Regions from separate parts of the Pseudomonas sp. C11 genome, predicted to be linked through region 2. Evidence: predicted binding sites of a transcription regulator. Region 2 holds the regulator's gene; the other holds the start of a gene.
What was found. The regulator FliA, encoded in region 2, starts transcription of late flagellar genes. The targets are predictions, from matches to a motif close to CTAAAGTTTNNNNNNNNNNNGCCGNTAA.
Positions count from the first base shown of each region.

Region 1: VC352_RS18520 (methyl-accepting chemotaxis protein) is a predicted target of FliA. The motif match lies at 2,147-2,174, and genes of this name have one in related genera.

Region 1 is NZ_JAWIIP010000011.1:164,828-169,622, forward strand. It holds yybP-ykoY riboswitch at 1-4, shown strand, start outside; gene VC352_RS18505 (TMEM165/GDT1 family protein) at 31-612, shown strand; gene VC352_RS18510 (ketosteroid isomerase-related protein) at 723-1,166, shown strand; gene VC352_RS18515 (M48 family metallopeptidase) at 1,184-2,005, opposite strand; gene VC352_RS18520 (methyl-accepting chemotaxis protein) at 2,207-4,357, shown strand; gene VC352_RS18525 (SOS response-associated peptidase) at 4,411-4,795, opposite strand, start outside.
Region 2 is NZ_JAWIIP010000002.1:138,630-143,424, forward strand. It holds gene VC352_RS03770 (chemotaxis protein CheA) at 1-540, opposite strand, end outside; gene VC352_RS03775 (protein phosphatase CheZ) at 553-1,341, opposite strand; gene VC352_RS03780 (chemotaxis response regulator CheY) at 1,361-1,735, opposite strand; gene fliA (RNA polymerase sigma factor FliA) at 1,836-2,582, opposite strand; gene fleN (flagellar synthesis regulator FleN) at 2,579-3,409, opposite strand; gene flhF (flagellar biosynthesis protein FlhF) at 3,497-4,795, opposite strand, start outside.

The sequences.
Region 1 (4,795 bases), on a different contig from region 2:
TGTCGACCCGCCCCTTTAGGAAACCTGATGCTGGAATCCCTGTTCGTCCCCACCTTCATCGTTGCCCTCGCCGAGATTGGCGACAAGACGCAACTGCTCGCCTTGCTGCTGGCCGCCCGCTTCCGCCGCCCCTGGCCGATCATCTGGGGCATCGTTGCCGCCACCCTGGCCAACCACTTCGCAGCAGGCGCCGTGGGCAACTGGGTTGCCGGCTTCTTCTCGCCCGCCACCCTGAGCTGGATTCTCACGGCCAGCTTCGTCGCCGTGGCCATCTGGACGCTGATTCCGGACAAACTGGACGAAGATGAAGAGTCGGGTCTGAAAAAATACGGCCCATTCCTCACCACCCTGATCGCCTTCTTCCTTGCCGAAATGGGCGACAAGACCCAGGTCGCCACAGTGATGCTGGCCGCTCAGTACCCGCATTTCGTTCTGGTCGTCATGGGCACCACGCTGGGTATGCTGCTGGCTAACGTGCCGGTCGTGCTGGCGGGCAACTTCGCAGCCGACCGCCTGCCGCTGGCACTGATCCGCCGCCTCGCTGCCTGCGCGTTTGCCGTGCTGGCGGTGTATGCGGGCTATCAGGCCTTGAAACTCAGCGGGCTCATCTGACGATTCACTGACGCCACCTGCACGTCATTTCGGCCAATTTCTGCCACCTCCCGGGCACTTAGAGTGCGCAGCACATCACAGTGCTGCCACGCACGTCTCGGGAGGAAGGCATGTCATTGGAAGAACACAAGAAGGTGGTGCGCCAGCATATCGACCTGTCCTGGAATCGAGGCCGACTGGCCCTCGCCGAGCAACTGCACAGCAGCGACTTCCTCTATAAAAGCTCTTTCACCGGCGCCGCACTCGACAGCGCAGGCTTCGCGCATCTGGTGGAGGAAGTCCGCCAAGCCATGCCGGACATTCAGGTGGTGCTCGAGGAATGCATTGCCGAAGGCAACAAGGTGTTCACCTGGAGCACCATGATCGGCACGATCGAGCGCCCGGCCTTTGGCTATCCGGCCAGCGACCGGGTACTGAGTATTTCAGCCATGGCGTTCTGGACTCTGAATCACAGCGACGAAATCCAGGAAATCTGCACCATGTTCGACATGGAAAGCTTCCGCGCGCAGTTGGGTCTGGAAACCCGCCCCTTTGCCGACAAGGCGCTCCCCTGAGGCAGCGCCTTGCCCTGTTACTGACCTGCCTTGGCCTGCTGATAGAGCGGCATCACCTTGGGAATCGCCGCCTGTAGAGAGGCAATGCGGCTGCTGGACGACGGGTGGGTGCTCATGAACTCGGGCGGCGCATTGCCACCGGCGGCCTCCATCTTCTTCCACAGCGAGATCGCCGCGTTCGGGTCGTAGCCCGCACGCGCGGCCAGTTCGAGCCCGATCAGATCAGCCTCGTTCTCGTTGCCCCGGCTGTTGGGCAGCGTCAGGCTGTATTCGACCACGGTATCGGCAAGTGCCAGGCTGTCCTGCCCCAAGCCCAACAAGGCCCCCGCGCCCTGCTTGGCCATCTCGATACCATAAGCCTTGGACATGGCCTCGCGGCTATGCTCGCGCAATGCGTGAGCCATCTCGTGGCCCATGATCGCGGCGATCTCGTCATCGCTCAGCTTGAGCTGCTCGATGATGCCGGAATAGAAGATGATCTTGCCGCCCGGCCCGCAGTTGGCGTTGAGCTCGGGGCTCTTGATCAGATTGACCTCCCAGTTCCAGTTGGCCGCATCCGGCCGAAAGCGCGGCGCCTGCGGGATCAGTCGATTGGCCACAGCCTGCACTCGCTTGGCATTGGCGCTGGTCTTGTCCAGAACGCCTTTGCTCGACGCCTCGCTAAGCGTCTGCTGGTAAGACTGGGCGTACATCTGGTTGACCTGATCGGCTGACAACATGCTGAACATGTACTGCTTGCGCTCCACGCCAACGGCGCCACCGCTGGTGGTGTTGACCGCCTGGCAGCCGGCCAGCAGCAATGCTGCCGCCAGCCCACTCAGGGTAAGTGACTTGTTCATCCACGACTCTCCGAGAAAACGAGTCCGTATGCTAGGACGCAGTCACCAGGCGAGCAACCTGGCGACTTGCGCAATGGCGGCGGGCCATCTTTGCTGAGCGATAGCGAATGTAAGAAAGCGGGTGCTAAAGAAGGGTTGCGGCTCAGGATTTTTCCCCCGCAGCCGATTCAGTGGTGAGACCTATCTGCGTCCGGAGCTGCAATGAAGTTCAAGTCGATCAAGTTCTCTGTCGCCCTACTCGCAGGCGCCAGCGTGTTGGCCGTAGTAGCCGCCCTGGTGCTCTACGCCCTTTTCGCCAGCAGCCGTAGCCAGGCAATGGTGGAAAAACGCACGCACGCGCTACTCGAACAAGCCATCGAGCAGCGCCTGACTACCCTGGTTCAGGGGCAGGCCAGCATGATCCAGCGTGAGCTGGATGTGCCGCTGCAAATCACTGCCGACCTCGCACGCCTCAACGCCATGCTCGGCATGACCGACAGCAATGGCAGCCCCCAACTGAGCATCAGCCGTGAGGAACTCGCCAGCCTGGTGCACGAGACCACAGCACAAAACCCCAAACTGCTGGGCAGTTACATCGGCTGGGAACCCAACGCCTTCGATGCCAGTGACGACCTGTATGCCGGCAAGAAGGGGGACGGTTATGACGGCACCGGGCGCTTCCTGCCCTGGTGGTTCCGCAATGCCGACGGCAGCCTGGGCATCGATGCCATCGGTTCGATGGAAAGCGAGGAACTCCTGCCCACCGGCGTACGTGCCGGTGAGTACTACCTGTGCGCCAAGGAGCGCAAACGCCCCTGCGTCATCGATCCGGCGCCCTATGACGTCGGCGGCAAGATGACCATGCTCGCCTCGTTCACCTCGCCGATTCTGGTCAACGGCGAGTTCCGCGGCATCGCCGGTGCCGACCTGGCCGTCAATTTCATCCAGGATCTACTCAAGCAAGCCGACGCGCAGCTCTACGACGGCGCCGGCGAACTGGCCTTGATCGCCGGCAACGGCCGCCTGATCGCCTCCACCCGTGCTCCGGACAAACTCGGCGAGCCGGCCACCGTCCTGCTCGATGCCAACGAACAGGGCAACCTAGGCAAGCTGCAACCGGGCCAGCCGATCTACTCCATCGACAACCCGGATGATCCCGAGCACAGCCATATCGAACTGTTCCTGAGTTTTGCCATCGGCCAGAGCGATGCACGCTGGGTGCTGATGCTGTCGCTCCCGGTGCAGGTGGTGATGGCGGATCTCAACAAGATGCAAGGCGAACTGGCCCAACAACGCGACGCCGACACCTTCGGTATGACCCTGGTCGGCCTGCTGATCGCGGCGATGGGCCTGCTGGTCATCTGGCTGGTGGCACTGGGCATCGCCCGACCGCTGCGGCAGATGGTGAACATGCTGGACGACATCGCCAAGGGCGAAGGCGACCTCACCGTGCGCCTGAAGGTCGATCGCGCCGACGAGCTTGGGCAGATCGCACAAGGTTTCAACGCCTTCCTGAGCAAGCTGCAGAGCATGATCGGCCAGGTCGTGGTGTCGGTACAGAAGGTCAGCGACTCGTCCGAGCACACCGCCGATATCGCCATCCGCACCAACCAGGGCATTCAGAAGCAACTGGCGGAAATCGAACTGGTGGCCACAGCAGTCCATGAAATGACCGCTACCGCCCAGGATGTGGCGCGCAACGCCACCCAGGCGGCCGAAGCAGCCAATCACGCCGACCAGGCCGCCAATCAGGGCAAGCAGGTGGTGCAGCAAACCTCCACCGCCATCGCCGCCCTGGCCAGTGAGATCGGCCGCGCCGTCGGGGTGGTGCAGAACCTGGCCAAGGACAGCGAGAACATCAACGCCATTCTCGTCGCCATCCGCGGCATCGCCGAGCAGACCAACCTGCTGGCCCTGAATGCCGCGATCGAAGCCGCCCGCGCGGGCGAACAAGGCCGAGGCTTTGCCGTGGTCGCCGATGAAGTGCGCAACCTGGCACAGAAGACCCAGCAGGCCACCGAAGAAATCCAGAGCATGATCCAGCAGCTGCAGCAGGGCACGCGGGACGTGGTCAAGGTAATGGAGCAGAGCCAGAGCAAGACCGACGACAGCGTGCGACATGCCGGTGAAGCCGCCAGCTCGCTGGACGCGATCACTCAGGCCGTCTCGGTGATCAACGATATGAACACGCAGATCGCCAGCGCCGCAGAGGAGCAAAGCGCCGTCGCCGAGGACATCAACCGCAACGTCACCAACATCGGTCAGGTCGCCAACGAAGTGGCCGGCGGCGCCGATGAGGCCAGCCAGGCCAGCGCCGAGCTGACCCAACTGGCCGAGCAGCAGCGACGCCTGATCAATCAGTTCAAGGTGTGAACATCAGGCAGGAGCCCGTGGCGCCGGCTCCTCGCCATTGAGTCAGGCGGCATTCAGGCAGGCGTCAGACACTCCGGCGCATCCAGCTTGGGGTCGTTGACCAAAGTCGCCAGAGCACGTTCGCGCAACGCCGCCTGAGGTGCATTCAACAGAGCCTGCAGCGCCTGCGGCGAGGCATCTGGGTTTAACCACAGCGCCTGTTCGTCCTCGTTGAGAATCAGCGGACGGCGCTGCGAAGCGGCCGCACGGGTAATCAGCGCCACACTCAGGTATTCGTGCCCGCTGACCGGATAACGCTCCCAGAGTCCGGCGAAATAGAGGATCGACGCCTCACCAGTGATCCAGTACGGGCGCTTGCGCCCTGCCCCACGCCATTCATAGAAGCCATTGGCCGGGATCAGGCAGCGACGCTCGCGAAAGCTTTCACGGAACATGGGC
Region 2 (4,795 bases):
ATCCCCCAGTGCATCGAGCAGTTGCTCGAACTCGCTATCGGTGATGTCGGAGGACGCAGCACTTGCAGCAGGCGTGGCAACAGGTTCGGGCTCCGGCTCCGGCGCGGCCTGAACCGCTACAGGCTCGGCAACCGGCTCGGGCTGCGCACCTGCTGGCTCGGCCAGGCGTGCCAGGGCCGCCAGCAGCTCGGGCGATGCTGGCGTAGGCTCGGAGCGTTCCCGAACTTGGCCAAACATGCTGTTGACCGCATCCAGCGCCTCGAGCACAACGTCCATCAGTTCAGCGTCAACGCGACGCTCGCCCTTGCGAAGGATGTCGAACACGTTCTCGGCAATATGACAGCACTCCACCAGCTCGTTGAGCTGAAGGAAGCCTGCTCCGCCCTTGACGGTGTGGAAACCGCGAAAGATGGCGTTCAGCAGGTTCATGTCGTCCGGTCGGCTTTCCAGCTCGACCAACTGCTCGGACAACTGTTCGAGAATCTCGCCGGCCTCTACCAGGAAATCCTGGAGGATCTCTTCATCGGCGCCGAAGCTCATGTGGGGTGCTCCTTAGAATCCAAGACTGGATAGCAGGTCGTCGACATCGTCCTGATTGGAGGCGACGTCATCACGCTTATCGGCATGAATCTGCGGACCTTCACCCGTCGACGGCGATTTTTGCTGCTGTTGTTCGGCACGCAATGCATCGTGGTCATGTTCGATACCCGCGAAGCGGTCTACCGAACTGGCCATTAGGACTAATTTAAGCAGGTTGCTTTCCACCTCGGTGACCAGCTGCGTCACCCGCTTGATCACCTGACCGGTCAGATCCTGGTAATCCTGCGCCAGCAGAATGTCGTTGAGGTGGTTGGACAGCTTGCTGCTGTCACGCTCGCTACGCGCAAGGAACAGCTCGATGCGTTTGGCCAGCTCACGGAAACCCTCTGCGCCGATTTCCCGGCGCATGAAACGACCCCACTCGGCGCTGAGGCTCTGCGCCTCATCGGCCAGGTCATTGACCAGTGGTGCACTCTGCTCCACCAGATCCATGGTGCGGTTAGCCGCTTTCTCGGTCTGGGTGACGACGTAGTTCAGACGCTCGGTGGCGTCGGATATCTGCGACAGCTCCTTGGCATGAGGCATGCGCGGGTCGAGCTGAAAATTGACAATAGCGTTGTGCAGCTCACGGGTCAGCTTGCCGACCTCGTGATACAAACCACGATCACGAACCTTGTTGAGCTCATTGATCAGTTGCACCGCGTTGCCGAAGTTACCTTTTTCGAGGCTATCGACCAGTTCGCGGGCATTGGTTTTCAGGGACGTTTCAAGATCGCCCAATGTGGAATCATCGTGTTCCATAGCACCCTCGCGGCCGACATCAGCCGTTGACCCGCTCGAAGATCTTCTCGATCTTTTCCTTCAGCACCTGCGCAGTGAAGGGCTTGACCACATAGCCATTCACGCCGGCCTGAGCCGCTTCGATGATCTGGTCACGCTTGGCTTCGGCGGTGACCATCAGCACCGGCAGGTGCTTGAGGCGCTCATCCGCACGTACCGCACGCAGCAGGTCGATGCCGGTCATACCGGGCATGTTCCAGTCGGTGACCAGAAAGTCGAAGCTGCCGCTCTGCAGCATCGGCAACGCTGAAGTGCCGTCATCGGCCTCGGCGGTATTGGTGAAACCCAAGTCTCGCAAGAGGTTCTTGATGATCCGTCGCATCGTCGAAAAATCGTCAACGATGAGGATTTTCATGTTCTTGTCCAAGTCGACCTCCGTACAGTCCCAAACGTATTGCGTTTGCAACTACGTCCTTTAATCGTGAAACCGTTTCTGCCTGCGAGTGCGCTGCGACTCAGCCAGCGCGCCATTCACTCAGCCGCGAACGCAGACGCGCCGCGCACTGACTGTGCAACTGACTGACGCGCGATTCGCTGACCCCCAGTACTTCACCGATTTCCTTCAGGTTCAGTTCTTCATCGTAATACAGCGCCAGCACCAGACGCTCGCGCTCCGGCAGGCCGGCAATGGCCTCGGCCAATGCCGCTTGAAAGCGTTCATCTTCGAGATCCCGCGAAGGTTCGAGGTGGGTGTGCCCGGCGTCTTCGTGCAGTCCGCCATGTTCACCGTCCTGCAATAGGTCGTCGAAACTGAACAGGCGGCTGCCCAAAGTGTCGCCAAGAATGCCGTAGTAATCTTCCAGACTCAATTGGAGTTCGGCAGCAACCTCGTGATCTTTAGCGTCACGCCCCGTTCTCGCTTCAACGGTACGTATCGCATCGCTGACCATCCGGCTGTTGCGGTGCACCGAACGCGGTGCCCAATCGCCCTTGCGTACCTCGTCGAGCATGGCACCGCGGATGCGAATACCGGCGAATGTTTCGAAGCTTGCACCCTTGCTGGAGTCGTATTTGCGCGAGGCTTCGAGCAGGCCGATCATCCCGGCCTGAATCAGATCGTCCACCTGCACGCTGGCTGGCAGACGCGCCAGCAAGTGATAGGCAATGCGCTTGACCAGCGGCGCATAGCGCTCGATCAACTGGTGCTGGGAGTCCTGCGCACGAGCCTTGTTGTACATACGAAGTCCAGAGGCTGCTGTCATACGGCCGAGTCTGCTGTCGGTTGCTTCACCAGGCGCTCGACGAAGAACTCCAGATGGCCGCGCGGGTTGGCCGGCAGCGGCCAGGTATCGACCTTCTGAGCGATTGCCTTGAACGCCAGTGCGCATTTGGAGCGCGGGAAGGCTTCATAGACGGCGCGCTGCTTCTGCACCGCCTTGCGTACGCATTCGTCGTAGGGCACCGCGCCGACGTACTGCAGGGCGACATCGAGAAAACGATCCGTCACCTTGGTCAGCTTAGCAAAGAGATTGCGACCTTCCTGCGGGCTGTGCGCCATGTTGGCCAGCACGCGGAAGCGGCTGATGCCATGGTCGCGGTTGAGCAGCTTGATCAGCGCGTAGGCGTCGGTGATCGAGGTCGGCTCGTCGCAGACCACAACGAGAATTTCCTGCGCCGCCCGCACGAAGCTGACGACCGCATCGCCGATGCCGGCTGCAGTGTCGATCACCAATACGTCGAGGTTTTCGCTGATATCGCTGAATGCCTGGATCAGGCCGGCGTGCTGCATGGGCGAAAGGTTGACCATGCTCTGCGTGCCCGATGCGGCCGGCACGATGCGGATACCGCCCGGCCCCTGCAGCAGGACGTCACGCAGGTCGCACTCACCAGCGATCACGTCGGCCAGGGTGCGCTTGGGGCTCAGCCCCAGCAGCACATCGACGTTGGCGAGCCCAAGGTCGGCGTCCATCAACATCACCCGGCGCCCCAGATCGGCGAGGGCCATGGACAGATTCACCGACACGTTGGTCTTACCGACACCGCCCTTGCCGCCGGTTACCGCGATCACCTGTACGGGATGCATACCCATGTTCTCTCAATACCTTGTCTAACTTCGACTTGGCCAACCGGCCGTTCGCCCCTGCAAAAAACGCAGGGTTTGCAACACTTTAGCGCTTCAGCCGACGCGCCGCGCGGTTCCTTGATAGAGACCGGCGAACAATTGCGCCATGGCGTCCTCGCTCGGCTCCTCCGGCGCCTGCAATCCCACCGCGCGGCTGACCAGTTGGTGGCTACGCGGAACGTGCAGATCATCCGGAATCCGCGGCCCGTCCGTGACATAGGCTACCGGCAGATGCTGGCCTATAGCCAGACCCAAAACCTCACCCAGGCTCACGGCCTCGTCCAGCTTGGTCAGTATGCAGCCGGAAAGGCCGCAACGCTTGTAACTATGGTAGGCCGCCTTGAGCACCTGTCTCTGACTGGTAGCGGCCAGCACCAGATAATTCTTGGCTTTCAGGCCGCGCGCAGACAGGCTTTCGAGCTGCAGACGCAGGGCCGGATCGTTGGCGGGCAACCCCGCCGTATCGATCAGTACGACACGTTTCTTGGCCAGGGGCGCCAGGGCTTGCAGCAGCGACTGCCCCGGATCGATCTGAGTCACCGAGACGCCGAGGATGCGCCCCAGGGTCTTGAGCTGTTCCTGGGCGCCGATACGGAAGCTGTCCATACTCACCAGAGCGACCTGCTGAGCACCGTACTTAAGCACGTAACGCGCGGCCAGCTTGGCCAGCGTGGTGGTCTTGCCCATGCCGGCGGGGCCGACCAGGGCAATCACCCCGCCCTCTTCCAACGGCTCGACCTTGGGCGTCTTGATCGCATGGGCCAGGTGCGCCAGGAGCATGCGCCAGGCCTGACGCGGCTCGGCGACACCTGCCACGCGGTCGAGCAACGCCTGCGACAGCTCGGCCGACAGGCCCATACGCTGCAAGCGGCGCCACAGGTTGGCCTGCTGCGGGCGACGGCTCTGCATTTGCCCCCAGGCGATGGAGCCCAGTTGTACTTCGATCAGCTCACGCAGGCCGTGCAGCTCGAAGCGCATGGCATCGAGCGCACGCGGATCGACACTGGGCGCGGCAGCCACCGGCTTCTCGACGGGGCGCTGCGGCTTGACCGGGGTCGCCGGCAATTCCGGCGCCACCAGCGAGTCATTGGCGAAAAGTTGACGGTCTTTCGACGAGTCCTGTTCGGCACGGGTCGCCAGCTCCGCCTGAGCATTGGCGATGCGCGCCTGAGTCTTGCGCAGCTCGGCCTCCAGAGCCGGATTCGGTCGAACCGGCGCCGGCGCCACCTGATAGTCGAGCGCGGCGGTCAGCTCGACACCGCCGGCCACGCGACGATTGCCGATGATGGCCGCGTCGGCGCCCAGTTCGTCACGCACCAGTTTCATGGCGGTCCGCATATCAGCAGCGAAGAA